2 regions of the Candidatus Aciduliprofundum sp. MAR08-339 genome follow, and region 1 is predicted to be linked to the other one. Evidence: riboswitches for the same ligand, from Rfam matches in the RefSeq annotation. Region 1 holds a riboswitch; the other holds the start of a gene.
What was found. Region 1 has a riboswitch for fluoride ahead of ACIM339_RS01970 (hypothetical protein). Riboswitches for the same ligand answer to the same signal wherever they lie in the genome.
Positions count from the first base shown of each region.

Region 1 (9,090 bases):
ATTGCGGGAAGCGTATGAATTCATAAGATAGATGAAGAAATAAACCACTCCGATCACCACTGCTGTTCTCTTATCCTGTCCGAGGTACATAAAAATGGGGAGGGACAGGGCAAATACCTTCAAAACAGCCTGCAGATAATCCTTTACAGCCTCATAGGAACCGGAGAACAGTGAAGAATTTAAAATGGCCCTAAGAGCAACCTTATCTTTCAACATATTCTTGAAATCTGATATTGTTCCCCTGAACTGCCTCATAACCCTTCCCCTGCCGAGTTCCCTCATTATCTCGCCATCCAAAATCCTCGGATACGTGGCCAGATTTATAAAGTTGAGAATGTAGGGGATTATTGTTATTATGAATATGTCCCTGTAATTTCCTGTGTAAAATACAATTAATCCCGCCAGCAGAGCATTTAGAGCCGACCCAAGCTGAGAGAACGAACGGGTGGCACCATAGTACTCAACCTTTCTATCAGATATACCCTTTATTTTCAGATACTCCAAAATCATTGCCTTGTGTGTGCCTGTCCTGTAAGCATCACCGAGGGCGTAGAGAACCATTGCAAGGGCGAATAGCCAGAAACTGGAGAAGAGGAAGAATATGGAAAAGGATACCATGTAGGAGAGCATACTCATAAGCATTGACCTGCGACGACCCATGGCATCTGCATACACCCCCGTGGGGATTTCGAGAATATACACAGATACCTGCTTTATTGCTATCAAAACACCTATTTCTGTGAAATCAAGCCCCGCACCAAGAAAAAACAGGAGGATGAAGGGTTCAAATAATCTCAGATTCTTCAAAAACCCGTAGGCGGCAAACTTGTGGAACATCCTGTCCTTGGGTATCAATGCATGACAATGCAAAGGCAATTATTTAATCTTTACCTCAGAGCCAGAGATAAAAATCAACCACCTTCCGTATATCCTCATGGGCTCTTTTCTTTTTCAGTAAATTTCTCAAACTCTTGTTCTCTCCAAGTTTTCCCGCAAGCACAATCGCCAGACCTCTGTTCTCCTTCACGTATGTATGGGACCTGTACCTCACTGATGCCCATTTCCCCTCAAGTTCAAACATCTCGGCAAGTAGAGCATCAATTTCATTTCTCAGAGTTTCAACCCTCTCATTCTTGGATTCTTTTTCCCACCGCTCTGTAAGGGCCTTAAGTACCACTTCCTCCTCTGGAAGGTTGTAAATGGAGGATACCTCTCTTATTATCGCAGAGGTCCTTTTATCAATCCTGAACTTTTTCCTTTTTAATTTTCCCGCCCTGAAGGTAATCTCCATTTCCTCTCATCTCCTCAAGAAGGCTTCTGTTCTCCATATCAAGTTCATCTATCCAGATGGACATTCTCTCCTGATCCATTCGGGCCCTCTCACAAAACTCTGTGAGTTCTGCTATCTCATTCTTCATTTTCCTTATTCTATCCTCAATCTCCATTTTCCTCCTCAAAAGCGCTTCCTCGTCGTTCATTTCAAGATACCTCTTGAGAGATACCACCCTCTCATAGATAAACCTGTTCAAATCATCCTCCCTCATATTACGAATCCTCTCAAACACATCCTTTGGAACCTCTACCTCCATAGGGACCACCTTTTAAAAGGAGCCATCAGCCCGATCGGGCGATTGTGGTGGGCCCCATCACCTAGTTTCACCAATAAATTATGGTATAAATAATTAACCCAAAAACGTGAAAATAAAATACGATGAGAGCATTGAGAGCCCATGAAACCTGGAGAGAACCCGCCGGAAGATATTTACGTTTTCATAGAGGTGCCCAAGGGGAGCAATATAAAGTGTGAGTATGATTTTGAAATGAATGTGATAAAGGTGGATAGGGTACTCCACACAGCATCATTTTACCCCTTCAACTACGGGTTCATACCCGAAACCCTTGAGGAGGACAACGACCCCATTGATTGCCTTATCATATCCTACGATTCATTTCCCCACGGAGTGATCGTCAAAGCCGTACCCATAGGAATGCTTGTGACAGAGGACGAGCACGGGCCAGACAGAAAGATTCTGGCCGTACCTCACCCAGACGTGGATCCAAGGAGTGCCGAGGTTAGGAGCATAGAGGACCTATCCCCGAGCATACTTGATCAGATTCAGCACTTTTTTGAACATTACAAGGAACTTGAGAAGAACAAGTGGGTCCGCATAATAGGATTTGAAGGGGTTGACGAGGCAAAGAGGGCCATAACGAGAGCCATTGAGAGAAGAGGGAAAAAATAAATATTCAAACACCCCTATCCCACCGTGGTCAAGATAAAAATATGCCCCGTGTGTGGAAGCACGAGAATTCACTACGTGGCCGGGATGGTCACGGGGGAGAAATTTAAATGTGAAAATTGTGGGTATATTGGCTCTCTTGTTGTGGAGATAGAGGAGGATGAATATGAAGATTGGCTTCGGGAGAGGAAGAGAGATGGAAGTGGAGATAAAGGCAAAGATTGATGACTCTGGCGAATTTGAAAAAATATTGAACTACCTGGGGGCCAGGTTTCTGAGAGAGGTCGTGGAGGAGGACCTGTACTTCAACCATCCATGCAGGGATTTCGCCCAGACGGATGAGGCCCTTCGCATAAGAAGTGATGGAACGCTCACCTACAAGGGACCAAAAGTGGATAGGGATACAAAGAGCCGAGAGGAGATCAACCTGAGAATAGGAGGGGTGCAGGACGCCCGATCTCTGCTTGAAAAACTTGGATTCAGATTTGTTGCCTCCGTGAGGAAGAGAAGAAAATATTATTCTCTGGGAGAGGTTACAATATGCGTTGATGATGTGGAGAATCTGGGAAATTTTGTGGAGATTGAATGCATAGGAGAGTATGACCCGTGCAGGGATAGAGTTCTTTCCCTTGCTAAACAACTGGAAATAGAGAGGTTCATCACTAAATCCTATCTGGAAATGCTTCTTGAAAAAGAGAAATGAGGTGGTGTGAATGAAAGAAAGAATTTTTGCAATTTTCCTGCTGCTGATCCTGATGCTCTCCTTAGTTACCGATGCTGGGGCTTCGTCCCCTGGGCATGGATACCTCTGGTCCCTCAACATTGAAAAGGATCTAAAAGATGAAAATTTCACTGGAGTGGCGAGGGGAACAAGGGTTATGGGCCTATACCTGGAGCATCCAAAGATGCAGGGGGATATGTACAACTGCTCATTCTCCGGGATACTTTATTCAAACACCTACCTGAACGGAAAATTGAACATGGTTCGGTTATCACAAAATATGGTATGGAAAAATTTAATCGTTCAAAGATGGATAAATTACGAGGGATACTTTCTCCTTGTCAGATACAATACAACGCACAACGGCAAAACTCAGAATTTTTACGGGATAAAGGCAATTGGCATACGCATTTACACAAAGCAACCTGAGAGGGCCCGCGGCGAGATTATTTATACCATGCCCATCGCAGGTAGAGTTGTAGAGAGAAATGACTATTCCTTGAAGTACGATATATATCTGGGGATAAACTACTCAAAGCCCGTTCCATACATACCCGTTGGGCAGGATGAGAACGTGAGTTATTATACCAACGCAAATTTCTATGGAAATATAGTTGCAGGCGGTGTTGGGTATTCGAAAATTAACAATATAACCTCAAACTTGAATAGGACCATAAGTAAAAAAATATCCGGGAGCGTCCAGATGAAGGTTCAGATGGAGACAAGGGATAATATCATAAGAAGGTCCGGAATAATAGAACTCCTTCCCATGGAGATTGGAATGATGAGCGCAGGCATTATCTATCACCCTAATGATACATTCTACGGTGCAATACTCTTTGCAACAATGCTCCAAGATAAGGGCATAATGGATAACGGTTCATATAAAAAAATAACCCTCTCAAAATACACGTTCGGAATGAGAGAGTATCCATCCAAGAGTGTGTCCAGGGAGGAAATCCTGAATTTGAGGGAAATAGGCCCTGAAAGAGGGAATTTGAACACCTTTGAAATTTATATCGCCACAGGCATACCTCTTTTCCTATCCCTATTGCTCATAGCATCCGGGTTCAAGGCCAGGAGGGATCATAGAGGGACCACATAGATAATTTCTCCCTTCCTCAGGGCCTCCATCACCTTCTTTCCGTTGGCCGTGCTCTTTCGCAGATTTATGTAACCCTCACGGGACACGGTGACATCAAAGAGCCTATGAGTGTCCGCGAATACAGAGACCTTGGAGTGAGCCAGGTGCTCTCCCACATGCAGCCGGATTGTCTTTTTCTTCATCTCCACCTCAACCTCAATCCTCTCCACACTTGCTCTCTCACTTCCAAGGGGCTCCACATCAAGGGATATGCCGAGAAGTTCCTCAATATCCGCGATTCTCTTGCCCCTCTTTCCTATGACGGAGGATATGGCTGGGGAGGGCACATATATCTTAGCCCGATTATCGCTCACCACCCTTGCCTTCACCCTAAGCCCTGGGAAGAGTTTGCGCATCTCCTCCTCTATGCCCCTGGCTGCAAGTTTGTATATTCCCTTTTCCTCCTCCTTCACGGGCACGACGACTATCTGCTCACCAAAGGAATAAACCTCGTAAAGTAGTTTTTCCTCCTCAATATCCCTCACCTCTATGACCGGTCTGGCAAGGTCCTCCTCGTGCATGCCGCTGGGCACCTTGACGGTGTAGCGGAGGGTGAGAACCTGGGCAATTGAACCCTTTTCTATGTGTATTATGGTATCCACTATCTGGGGAATGACACCAAGCTCAACCCGTCCTATGAAGCGCTGCAAGGCGTCTATCGCACGGGTTGCATGCACCACCCCCACCATTCCCACTCCTGCCAGGCGAAGATCCGTGAACACCTTGAAATCTGATGTTGTGCGCATCTCGTCAAATATGGTATAATCCGGGCGAACGAGGAGAAGTATATCTCCAGTTTTCTCCATACTTCCCTCCAGGGCCGTGTACTGCGTTATTTCATCTTTCAGAATCAAATCTCGTGGCTTCTCCATGGTCTTGACTATCTTGTTGAGGGAGGCGTAATATTCCGCAATGGCCTGAACGAATGTGCTCTTTCCAGCGCCGGGAGAGCCGGAAACCAGTATGCCCTCTGCCCGCTCCTCAATTCTCCTCCTCAGCTTCTCGCTTATATTGTAATCCTCAAGTGCCAATTTCACAATCGGACGAACTGCCGTTATCTCCATGGCATCCGAGAATGGAGCACGGGTTATGGCTATGCGATATTCCCTCAACTGCACCACGGTAGCCCCCTTCATATCCATCTCAATGAAGGACCTCTCATCTCTCCTGGCCCTCTCAACAATGTCGTAGGCGATCTCCTCAACCTCCTCCGGGCTTATGCTCTCCCTTATCCTCACCAGTTTGAATTCCCCAGGTTTCCCACGCTTGGCAAAGGCACCCACATCTGCCTTTATGTGCACGCTCATCGTCTCCGAGGTGAAGAAATCCTCAATCCTCATTTTTACAATCTTCTTCTGTTCCAAATAAATAACGGGTATGCCCTTGATCTCCGCAATGTGCCTCTGCACGGAATCTCCAGTAACAAGAGTCGCACCACTTTGCGAGGCGCATTCCCTTATGATGTTGTCTATTTCACCTTCTCTTGCACGGCGGATCTGCCACTCCTCAGGCCGGGAGCCACAGAATACAAGATTTATACCCCTCTGCTCGCAGACCTCACGGATTTTCTTCAAATCGCTCAGAGCAGAAAAGCCGATGCTCATACCCCGATTGGCTTGGTGTTCAACCTCTGAAATTATGGCTTCGGGAATGATTATTTCCTCCACTTCCTCACTCTGCAGGAACTCAAGGAATCTCCCATCAACTATAACGCTCGTGTCTGGAACCAGCTTCATATATTTGAAAAGTTGTGCTATTATTTAAACCATTTCTAAGAAAATAATTTATATCTGCGGGAACATCACGGGGAGAATGCAAAGATCCGTTGTTATCCTAGCTTTGCTCCTGCTTCTCTCGACGCCCCTGGCCCAGGCCCATAACGTTTCTGTAGATGCAAAGATAAAAGATAGGTACAACGGAACAATAGAGATCGTGGAGTACTTAGATGAGAACACGAAGAAAAAATATGATCTGGATTCCTCGGGAAACTTGAGTGGTATTGAACTGAGCAACCTCTTGAAGGATAATCTTCTGAAACTAAACCTCACACCTGCCGGAGATTACTATTACCTCGTAGGAAACCTGACTCTGGACGGCAGACACCCCCTGGCCAATGTTCATAAAATAGTGGTGAACTACTCAAAACCAATGCCCGTAAACGGAACATCCAAGGTGATCACGAGCATAACCTTCCACTTCTACCTTAACGGAACAAGCGACCATAAATTTGTTTTGAAACTGCCCTACTGCCAGGGATACTTCAAAATGAGCCTGCCCAAAAACGATACTGTTCTGAAAAGCAATCTTATTGATGCCCATATAAGGAACAACATTATTTCCGGGAAATTCAAGGATAGTGTAATTATTGAATTCAGAGAAATGAAATATTTCTGGATGGGAATATTTGCAAATTCCCTGGTAGTTATTGGCGTTGTGATTTTCATCCTGGCTGCATACAAGTTCAGGGGTGGAAGGAGCAAGGGCATAAAGCTCCTGATAAGAAGCACGCTTAGAAATATGGTATCTCTTTTCATAGTTCTCACCATACTTTTTTACATCCTCTGGGTAGCTGGTCCGCCCCTATCGGTTAGGGTTGGAGGTATATCAACCATAGTTATGAGATTCCAAATCATACAATACTACCATCTCGATCGCCCGTGGTACGATCAGTACCTAAACTGGTGGCACCTTCTACTAACTGGAGGGATAACCAAGGGTGTTGAATGGGGACTGAAGGGTCTATCCCTCCAAAAGGCCCTTGTGATATCACTTAGCATATTCATTCTCACGGCCCTCTTCTCCTACCTGATTTCAATATATTTGGCAGTGAGGAAAAAGGGTTCGAGAAGTTTGGATCTCTACGCTGCTCTGTTTCTGGCCCTTTACTCCATACCAACCTTTTATGCAACCTACCAGTTCCTTCACCTTTTTGAGAATTACCCTCTGATCTACACCACCCTGGTTGCGCCCAGGGGAGGGATTGAGGAGTTCTTCCAGATTCTCTTCGCATCCTCCATCCTCACCCTGCTCACACTCGCGAGGCCCTATCTGATAGCAAGAGCACTTGCAGTAAAGGAGTACAGGGAGCCCTATGTGAACACATTCAGGGCAGTGGGATTCAATCCAAAGAAGATAAGAAAATTTGTTAGAAGAAGCACAGAGATTCCAACAATTACCGACTCAGTGCTGAATTTCGGGTGGGTTCTCACCGCACAGGTGTTTCTTGAGGTCATATTCAAGATCAAGGGAATGGGGTATCTTCTGTTCAAGGGCACTGTCAACGGAAATCCATTTCAACTTCAAATTTCAGTTATTTACTTTTCCCTAGTTATGATTGCAGCATCAATATTCTCAGACATCGTCATCTACTATCTCGATCCGAGGGTGAGAAGATGAGGAGGAAAGAATTAAAAATGAGCAGAACGGGTAAGATCGCCCTTGGAATACTCACAGTTTACATAATAATTGCACTTGTGGTACCCGCCTTACCGCTTCGCAATCCAACGGGATTCCACGCACCACCCCAGGACATATTTGTACCACAGATAGTTGGTCAATTCAACTTCTCGGTGCCCATAGACAACTTCGCGGTATACGGATACGACATATTTGCAGTGAGTAACAATGGAATTTTCATACATTACGATATGATTCAGCACAAAACAGTGAAAACCTTTAACATCAATTCTTCCCATATCTCGGGGATAAAAATACTCCGTGCAGGAGCATACGGAATGCCCATCTTTCACACGGAGAGTGCAGTTTACCTATACTCACCAACGCAGGAAAGATTGTACAGAATGGATGTGAGGAACACCTACGCCATTTACCCAATTCAGATTCCATTCTCACAGTACACGGGATTCATCGCGGTGAACTCCACGGGAGTGTACGCCTATTCATACAGCCCATACACAGATGAAAGACCATCATTCATGTGGAATTTCTCGCTTGAAAAAAATATTCTTGGGATACATTATTCTTACACAAATTTCTACATATCCACTCCAGATCGGTTGATAGCCCTCAACGACCAAGGAAGGATGATTTGGAGCATTAATGGAAATTTCACTTCAAACCCCATATACATACCAGTTTATGGAAACAACATAATATACGTGGCATCGGGAACAAGTATAATGGGAATTTTCATGACCAACGGAAGTTATGCCACAAACATAAGCATGGCAGTAAAGATAACACACCTTCACTATTACGGACAATCCCTATACGCCTACTCTCCACAGGGCATAGTTGGAAAGGTTAACACCCTGAGCAATAGGGGTTTTCTGTGGAAAATAGGCAATATAAAGGAGTACTCACTCTCATCCTCCGTGGATGGCATGGGGGCAATTCTAAAAGATGGAAGGTTAATATTTGTTCTTACCGGGGACGGGACTGTGCAATGGGGCACTAAGGGAAATTTTACAAAAATAGCACTTGGAGAGCAGGACCTGGTACCATACCTATTTGCATTGCTGAACAACGAAAAATCCATCGTGCAGTACAGTTATTCTGGAAAACTGATAACACCACTTCCTCCGAGCAAAAAGTATCTACTGGGCACAGACTCAGCCGGAAGGGACGTGCTTTCCCAGTTACTCTGGGGATTCAGAAATGAGATTTACATAGCATTTGTGAGTGGATTCGCTGTCCTGATTCTGGGAACACTCTGGGGACTCACAGCGGGTTATTTCTCCGGGCTCCCTGACGATCTGCTTCTTCTTCTATCAGACTCTTTCCTGTTCATACCTGCAATAGGATACGCTGCACTTATGATTTACCTTTTCGGGATACAGCATCACATAATGGCCACAATCACAGCCTCCATACTCGCCCTGTCTCCCCTTGAGGCCAGGGCAGTGAGAAACTATACCAAGGTGATAAAGGAAAAACCATTTGTGGAAAGTGCCAAGGTTTCAGGAGCCGGATTCTGGAGAATAATGTTTAAACACATACTCCCTGAAATAAAGGGAATCTCCATG
Region 1 is NC_019942.1:350,967-360,056, forward strand. Features, by position in the region: gene ACIM339_RS01960 (MFS transporter) at 1-855, opposite strand, end outside; gene ACIM339_RS01965 (hypothetical protein) at 893-1,291, opposite strand; gene ACIM339_RS01970 (hypothetical protein) at 1,239-1,589, opposite strand; fluoride riboswitch at 1,599-1,660, opposite strand; gene ppa (inorganic diphosphatase) at 1,731-2,243, shown strand; gene ACIM339_RS01980 (hypothetical protein) at 2,268-2,465, shown strand; gene cyaB (class IV adenylate cyclase) at 2,437-2,943, shown strand; gene ACIM339_RS01990 (hypothetical protein) at 2,954-4,066, shown strand; gene ACIM339_RS01995 (PINc/VapC family ATPase) at 4,048-5,841, opposite strand; gene ACIM339_RS02000 (ABC transporter permease) at 5,918-7,501, shown strand; gene ACIM339_RS02005 (ABC transporter permease) at 7,498-9,090, shown strand, end outside.

Region 2 (9,090 bases), 140 kb from region 1:
GGCATAACGCAGCACACGTCTGGCACGGCTAATGTCGCTTCCCTTGCAAATCTCGCTCTTCTCACCGGGAATGTTGGAAAGGAAGGCACCGGCGTGAATCCTCTTCGTGGTCAGAACAATGTGCAAGGCGCAGGAGACATGGGTGCGCTGCCAAATCTCCTTCCGGGGTACGTGAATCTGAAATCAAGGGATGTTGAGAGGTTTGAACGGGCGTGGGGTGTGAAGATTCCCAGAGATCCGGGATTGACCGTTATTGAGATGATGCATGCTGCAGGGAAAGAAATAAGGGCGATGTACATAATGGGCGAGAACCCGGCGGTGAGCGACCCGGACCAGAAGCATGTGCTAAAAGCCCTAAAAAGCTTGGAGTTCCTCGTGGTGCAGGATTTGTTTATGAGCGAGACGGCGCAGCTTGCGGACGTGGTGCTTCCCGCAACCGCGTCCTTGGAGAAGGAGGGCACTTTCACCAACACGGAGAGAAGGGTGCAATTGCTGAAGAAGGTTGTAGAACCTCCGGGCGAGGCGAAGCCGGACTGGTGGATAATCACGGAGATTGCGAAGAGAATGGGTGCGAATTGGAATTATTCCTCGCCACGGGATATTTTTGAAGAGATAAGAAGTGTGGTACCGCAGTACGGGGGCATAACCTACGAAAGAATTGAAAACATCGGAATTCAATGGCCCTGTCCAAGCGAGGAGCATCCAGGCACCAAAATTCTACATGTCTCCAGATTTCCGAGAGCCAACGGCCTTGCAAAATTCTCACCTTACGACCACAGGCCCCCAGCCGAGGAAACGGATGATGAGTATCCGTTCGTTCTAACCACAGGAAGGACGTACGAGCACTTCCACACCGGCACACTCACGAGGAAGATAGAGGGATTCAACGTTCTGATGCCAGAGGCTTTCGTGGAAATAAATCCAGAGGATGCAAAATCTCTCAGAATAAATAACGGTGATTGCGTGGAGGTAGAATCCCGGCGCGGTGCAATAAGGGTCAAGGCGAAGATTTCGGGGATAAAGAAGGGCGTTGTCTTCATTCCATTCCACTTTGCAGAGAGCGCTGCGAATATCCTCACCACAGATGCGCTGGACCCGGAGGCGAAGATTCCAGAACTGAAGGTTGCGGCGGTGAGATTGAAAAAGTGCTAGTTCTCTTTTTTCCACACTATTTTTCCGTTCACTATTGTGTATTCAACATTGAGCCCAGAAATCGAATAAACAACATTGCTCACCAGGGTCTCCTTTCTAAGTGGTCTGGCGTTGGGCTCTGATGCATCCAGAATCACAATATCGGCCAATTTTCCTGCTTCTACACTCCCTGTATTTAATCCCAGTGACTTGGCAGCATTTACCGTGGCGAAATCAAGAATCATCTGCGCGTTTGTCACGCTGGCATTCCATCTCTCATTCTTGTGCAGGAGTGCGGCGAATTTCATAACCTCAAACATGTCAAGGTTGTTGTTGCTCACGGTACTATCTGTCCCGAGGGTTATTGTTATTCCTTCATTAATCATCTCCACAAGGGGCATTGAGCCACCATTTCCAAGTTTCATGTTGCTCGTTGGATTGTGGGATGCTTTAACCCCATTTCTTGCAAGCATTCTTATTTCGTTGAGGGTTAGCCACACAAGATGCACTGCTATCAGACGGGGGGAGAGAAATCCAATTTTATCGAGATATTCCACTGGCCTGAATCCAGTTTTTTTGCGGTGCTCATAGACCTCCTTTCTTGTTTCAGCAACATGCATTGTTATGAGCGTATCGTATCTATCGGCAATTTCCTTTGCTTTAAGTAGGGTCTCTTCAGAGCATGTGTACACACCATGGGGAGCAACCATGGGAGTTATCAAATCGTCCTTGGCATACTCCTGTACAAAATTTTCAGCGTTTTTTAGTGGAGAACCCATCTGGGTGGTAATATCCTCATCCACAACTGCCCAGCCCAGAAATGCACGTATTCCCTTCTCTCTGGCAACCTCCGCCACCACATCCTCATCGGAGTACATATCAACAAAGGTGGTTGTTCCCGTGCGGAGCATCTCATCTATGCCAAGTGCAGCACCATGACGAAGATCCTCTCTTGTTCTCTTGGATTCCAGGGCCCACATCCTCTTTAGGAATTCCTCCAGATCAACATCGTCAGCAAGCCCTCTGAGATCGGTCATTGGTATGTGGGTGTGCGTGTTTATCAGCCCGGGCATAACTATCTTATTTTTTCCATCGATTATAATGTCTGCTTCCAGGTTGATCCTTCCAACATCGGAGATCCTGTTATCTTCAATATAAACGTCCCCTTTAATTATCTCCCTGCGCGCATTCTGAGTGATAATCCACGCATCGCGTATGAGAATGCTCATACTCTGTAATCATTTGCATACTAAATATGTTTTTGTCCACACCAAAAATTAAATCCTATTAGAGTATTAGCCTGCATAGTGACCAGAATAACTTTTCTAGGAACTGGCGGCGGGCGGTTCACCACCATATACCAGATTCGAGCCACTGGAGGGGTTTACTTAGATGATGGTATAAAAATCCACATTGACCCCGGACCCGGTGCACTTGTTCAAATGCACAGGTTCAAGGTCAATCCTACGAAAACGGATATCATTGCCGTATCCCATGCCCACACGGATCATTACACAGATGCGGAGGTGCTTATTGAGGCAATAACCAATGGGGGTACCAAGAAAAAGGGACTTCTTGTGGGGTCAAAGAGCGTGATTGAGGGATATGATATCTACGATCCCGCCATTTCCAAGTACCATATGGGCCTCGTGGAAAAGGTCGCTTCTCTCTCTCCGGGCAATGTAGTGAGGTACAGGGGTATAAAGATTCGGGCCACAAAGTCGTATCATAATGATCCAACCACAATAGGCTTCAAGATAGAAACTTCCCATGGGATAGTTTCCTATTTGGCGGATACCGATTACAGCGATTCTCTTGCCAGAACCCATAGGAATGCAAGGGTTTTGATACTTCCTGTTACCAGGCCCCTGGGGGCAAAGATACCATATCATCTGAGCACAAAGGAAGCCGCCAAACTGGTTGCGGCAATCAAGCCGGAAATCGCAATTTTGACCCATTTTGGACTAAAGATGATTGAGGAAAACCCTGATTTTCAGGCTGACTGGATATGGAAGGAAACTGGTGTAAGGACCATAGCAGCAGATGATGGGATGGTTGTTGAAATAGGAAGGGATATTGAGATCATTTAGAGCGGGACCTGAAGTATCTGTCCTCCTCCAGGAGTTCTTCCACAAGGTCCGCTATTTTCCATTGGAGGGAGGTGGGCGTGGAGGTGGCAAATATTATGTGTTCCCCGATTATGGACCTTATGCCCTTTATTGTTGAACCGATTTTTTCCTTTGGTATATCGTGCATTATGACTATTCTCTGCTGCCCCAGGATCTCTCCACTTCCCTCCTTCCTTTGTTCTATTATTTCCCTGAGTTTTACGTCTTCCATATCCCTTGAGACGGTGATCACGTCCTCGAAAATTCCCTTGATCTTTTCTATCTCTTCACTTTCAAAACCTATGAGCAGGAGCATTTTATCACCTTAAAAATGATGAAAACTCCTCAATTCCAAGGATCTTAAGTGTCTCCTTTTTTGGTACTCCATTCTCATCCCAGCCTCTGAGACGGTAGAATTCCCTGCGTGCCTCTATGAAATCCTCATGATTCATGAAAGCCGCATTTCCCCTTGCAGGTCCATCTTCTTCTTTTTCCCACCACCTCGGTGGAATTGTGTCATCTTTTTCGGGAATCAAGCCTGATGCAATGGCGTAAACTCTGGATATGCACTCTGTTCTCCATCCAACGTTTTTCAAATCGCCCGAAAATTGAAGGGTTGAGAGTATGCTCTCTATGTCCTCCTTTTCCCACGGTACAAACTTGCATAGGCCCAGGGTATCGAAGAGTGCGTCCTTATCCCTTGATTGAATCAGGTTTGCAACGAGTTCCTTGGCAGGGCCGTCATTGGGCAAACTGCGTGGATATGGCCAGCCCCTAAGATGGGATGCACCAACATCTGCGGTTGCATAGCTGAGCCCATAGGTGCGCAACCCGCGGGGATCCCACGCTGGAGATTCCAAGCCCTTTACATGAACAGCGTGTCTCTGCCCCCTGTTCAGTATCTCTCCGGCTCTTTTCACTCCCTCCGCGAGGATGGCTCCGAATCCTCTGCGATAGGCTATCATCCGAAGCAGATTCTCTTCCGCCTGGGCATCGCCGAATCCTTTGACAGGTACGCCTATTTCATCGCTTCCCACGAGGCCACGTTCAACCAGTTCAAACAACCATCCTATGGTGTTGCCAGCGGCAATTGCATCCAGACCCAGATCATTGGCAAGGTGAATGAGATATGCCACATCTGGGAAATTAAAAACCCCTGTGGCTGCGCCAAGCATACCGATGCTCTCGTACTCCGGTTTCACTCTGAATTTTTTCCCGTTATACTCCAACTCTATGTATCTTGCACATTTTACGGGGCAGGATTTGCCGTGCACAAATCTCTCCGGCTCTATCTCGTATTTTTTCGCCTCATCGCCTCCGAGTTTTCTTGCCAGTTCCTCGGGAATGTAGGGCTTTGAGAAGTTGTAGGCAGGGCTCATTCCCCTCTTTCCGGAGAGCACAAGTGAGTTTGTTGTTCCATATATCTTCAGTGAGGGAGAGGCACTTTCATCAAGTTTTTGATAGAGTTCTGAGCGAGTTTTGTCCCATTCATCCCTTTTTGAAATTTCAATTTTCATATTCTCAACGCCCATGGGTTTGATGAAAATCGCCTTGAGATTTTTTGAACCCATGACGGCTCCGAGACCCCCCCTTCCAGCTGAGCGCTCTGTGTCAAACATTATGTTTGCAAATCGAACCAGATTCTCTCCTGCGGGACCTATGGCTGCAATGGCCCCATCCCCATGTCTTTTCCATATTTCATCGGATACTTCGTATACTCCCTTACCCCAAAGAAAATCTGCAGGGAGTATGTCCACGTTATCGCCCACAGTGATGTAAACCGGGCTTTTTGCTCTTCCCTCTATTATCATGGCAGCGTAGCCCCACCGGTGCAGAAATGGACCGAATCTATCTCCTGCATAGCTGTCGTGTATCAGATTCGTTTCAGGAGATTTTGATATTACAGCCACCTTGCTTGCTCCTGGGGCCAGACCGCTGAGAAGTCCCGGGACGAATAGAATCTTGTTCTCTCTGTAAAAAGGCTCTATGTTCGGAGGGACCTCTCTTGCGAAGATGTAGTATCCCAGGGCCTTTCCTCCAGGGTATTTTTTCAGCACCTCCTCTGGTAATACTTCCTCTCCCACACTTTGAGTGTCAAGATTGATCCGAAGAATTTTTCCGGTAATCATCGGGTTTTGAGATGATTGCCAGATATTAAATATTTTTGCAGGTCAATGCAAACCTATAAATATGGGAAGCAGATGCACCTGTGCTCGGGTGATGGCGTCCACCCCAAGTGCCAGCATGGCTGATGACGCCTTTTCGTGAGAAGAGGTGAACGCCAATGATCCCCCAGATAATAATCGGAGCAGTTCAGATGTTTGTGGTTCTTCTGCTCTCTCCTCTAATGGTCGGTATAATGAAAAGAGTGGAGGCAAGATTTGAATCTAGAAGGGGTATGAGCATATTTCAGCCATACTATGATCTGGCAAAGTTCTTCAGAAAGGAGACCCTCATACCCGAGGATGCAGGTTCACTATTTACAGTTGCTCCTATTTTAGCTTTCACCGCGTACCTCATCCTTCCCTGGGTGGTACCCATAGTATTCGGCACACCCTCCTGGTTTGCTCCAACCGTGGACTTTTTGGGAGGTGCCTTCATATTTGGATTTGCCTCATTTTTCTCGATAATAGGTGCTGAAAAAACCGGGTCGTATTATACGGGCATAGGGTCTACGAGAGGCGTGAATTTTGGTGCCTTTGCAGAGCCCGTGCTAATAACAGTGTTTTTTGGTGTTGCTCTCATAACAGGTACAAACAATCCATTTGTCACAAACGAGGTTTTGAGAAACAGCCCCTCTTGGATGCTCTCCACGACACACATACTGCTCATAGCTGCATTCTTTCTCCTCCTTCTTTTTGACACCGGAAAACTGCCAATTGAGAGTCATGGAATGGGTGAACTCGGGATGATTGGACAGGGAATGGGGCTTGAATACACAGGCCCCCTCTATGCCCTTAAGTCATGGGGTGCATATATGAAACAGTTCATTCTCTTTTCTGTGTTCATCAACGTTTTTGCAATACCATGGCTGATTCCTCTTTCCCTCACCCCATGGAACGTCATATGGGGAACGGCTCTCCTTTTCGTGAAGATGCTCATTGTCATATTCGCGATGGTTGTTGTGGAGATGAGCGTGGCTAAAATCCGGCTTTTTAAGATCATTGATTATCTCACCTTCTCCTATCTGATGGCACTTCTTGCAGTCATATCATTGTTCCTTGTGGGAGGTGTGCCCAAATGATTCTCTTCACCTCAATTATTGATTTTATCGGTGTGCTTATACTCCTCTACGGCTTTGTTATAATATCAGAAAATTTCATACACAGTTTGATTAGGCATCTTCAGGCGCAATCTATACTTCTCGGATTTCTGATTCTCGCGTTTGGTGTTTATCTTGGAGATTACGCAATTATTGCTCTCTCTGCCCTGACATTCATCTTTCGAGGTTATGTTGTACCGGAGATACTCATAAAGGATTTGAAAAGGGATCCTGTGTGGAAGCATAGGGAACTTGAAACAAAGGCAAAACACACTCTTGTGGTTGGGATAATTCTTGCTCTGACGGGACTTCTGTTTTATAGGGCCATCTACACAACTCTGGGAACATGGAATGCCGCCATACCATTTGTTCTCCTTCTTCTCGGACTTCTCATAATTGTTATGCGTAAAAATGCCATAGCCCAGATCTCCGGTTATATTGTGGAGGAAAACGCGCTTCTCTATATGGGTTTGATTCTCGCACCCATGAGTTTTCTGCTTGAGGTTGGAGTGCTTCTGGATATAATAGGCGCGGTGCTTCTGGCAGTGATACTTGGGGCTGAGAAGGAATATGGACCACTTGAAATTGACGAACTTTCGGGGTGAGTTAAAATGATAGGGTATTTTGTTTATGGAATAATCATCCCCCTCTCTTTAACCGTTCTTCTATCCCTAATACCAAAGAAAATTGTGGGAATGATTGCCAATGTTGTGGGTGCAGGTTTGGTGTTTGCGTTCTCCCTGATTATTTTTTCAAATGGTGCAATTCAATGCTCCTGCTTTTATTTGGATACATTATCTCTTGGTATGATACTTGTGATCTCCCTCACATATCTTCTCGCTGTGCTCCATTCATTGGTTTGTCTGAAGGATATAAGGAGGTTTTACCTTCCTGAGCATTATTACTGGGCACTGCTTGCCCTGTTTGCCCTTACAATGGTTCTGGCAGTTTCCTCGCCAAATATAGGCTACGCGTGGTTCTGGCTTGAAGCCTCCACAATTGTGAGCGCTGCACTGATACTTGTGGAAAGGGGCAAGAGCCATGTGGAGAGTGCCTGGAGATACATTCTGATAGCATCTGCAGGTCTTGGGATGGCTCTTCTATCCGTTGTCCTGTTTGGCTGGGCCACGGGAGGGTTCATCTGGGTTGATGCCCATGTAAACACTGCGGTTAAACTCATTGGAGTTCTGGCACTGTTGGGTTTTGGGGCCAAGGCAGGACTATTTCCGGTCCACACCTGGCTTCCGGACGCCCATGGCACAGCCCCATCACCTGTGAGTGCCATGCTCTCAGGCTCACTCTTACCATCAGCATTGATTGTCTATTATAGGATTTTCAATGTTCTGCACTCCATTTTCCTGTTTTACCTCACCCTTGCAATAGGTATTCTCACACTCTGGATTGCCGCATTTCTAATGCTATCCCAAGTGCGTCTCAAAAGACTGCTCGCATACTCCAGTATGGATGTTATGGGCATTGCGACAGTTGGCATAGCCTTGAGCTATTTCTCTCCCGGTGTTATGTATTATGTGCTCATCCTCTTCGTTGCCCATGCCCTTGGGAAGTCCGTTCTATTCTTCATTGCAGGAGTGCTTAAGAGGATGGGTTATCAGGAGATTGGGGGTATAAAAAATCTCGGGGCCTCCCCACTGATTGCCTTTTCAACGGTTGTTGGTGCCATGACTGTCACGGGCGCTCCGCCATTTCCCATGTTTTTTGGGGAGTTTGGTATAGTTATGGGATTATCATCCCACATATACGCATTTGTCGTCCTTCTCGGTGGTATAATTTTATCTTTCCTCTCCCTCAATTACCATGCTCTCCGTATTCTCTTCACCAGGGAAAATGATGGCATTGAGGTGGATCTGGCACATTCTGTGGTGCCCTTTGCAGGGGCCCTGGCCATAATTGCCATCTCTTTCATACTCTACTTCTGGATTGAGGGGTGGTCAATGTGAGTGGGGATTTTGAAATGGTGAATCCCATTGATGTGAATGGGAAGTGGGCACTTATCTCCATATTTGAGGGAAATGAACAGAACCTCTACGTTTGGTTGAGTTACGATACAGGCGAGATTCGTTTTACGGTATGGAATTCCATTCCTGAGGAATTGTATGTAAGGAGGCCCATAACCAGGGCGTACACGGGTAATTATTCAGTTTCCGATTCCCTTCCATGTTCCAAGACCCTGATTTATGGGCCTGCCGCAGGAGGCCTCGGAGAGGCAGGGGCGTTTAAAATTAGCACTTGTGGTGAGAGAATAAATGCCCTTGCTCCCTATTTGGTCTTCAAAAGGAGAAATTTGGGTGCATTGGTAATAAACAAAAAAGTTTCAGAGGCACTCGTTTATGTTGAGAGATTTGTGGGGCAGTTCTCGGTATCCTATGCATCTCTCTTTTCGGTATTATCCTCCGAGCCTGATGAGGGATGTGTGAATTATATGACCATGGCCATGGAGCTGGAGAGGGTGCACAACCACATATGGGTCATGCACAAACTTGCTGGAGATGCTTCTCAGAAGGTTGCAAGTGCACATCTGGCCGCAATGACGGAGGAGCTTCTTCGCATAAACCAGAGAGTGCTGGGCCA
Region 2 is NC_019942.1:215,479-224,568, reverse strand. Features, by position in the region: gene fdhF (formate dehydrogenase subunit alpha) at 1-1,152, shown strand, start outside; gene ACIM339_RS01260 (amidohydrolase family protein) at 1,149-2,360, opposite strand; gene ACIM339_RS01255 (MBL fold metallo-hydrolase) at 2,439-3,221, shown strand; gene ACIM339_RS01250 (DUF3783 domain-containing protein) at 3,214-3,555, opposite strand; gene ACIM339_RS01245 (aldehyde ferredoxin oxidoreductase family protein) at 3,560-5,368, opposite strand; fluoride riboswitch at 5,447-5,507, shown strand; gene ACIM339_RS01240 (respiratory chain complex I subunit 1 family protein) at 5,524-6,483, shown strand; gene ACIM339_RS01235 (hydrogenase 4 membrane component (E)) at 6,480-7,106, shown strand; gene ACIM339_RS01230 (proton-conducting transporter membrane subunit) at 7,113-8,459, shown strand; gene ACIM339_RS01225 (Ni,Fe-hydrogenase III large subunit) at 8,456-9,090, shown strand, end outside.
Region 2: linked by a shared signal. The riboswitch ahead of ACIM339_RS01240 (respiratory chain complex I subunit 1 family protein) and the one ahead of ACIM339_RS01970 (hypothetical protein) in region 1 are both predicted to bind fluoride.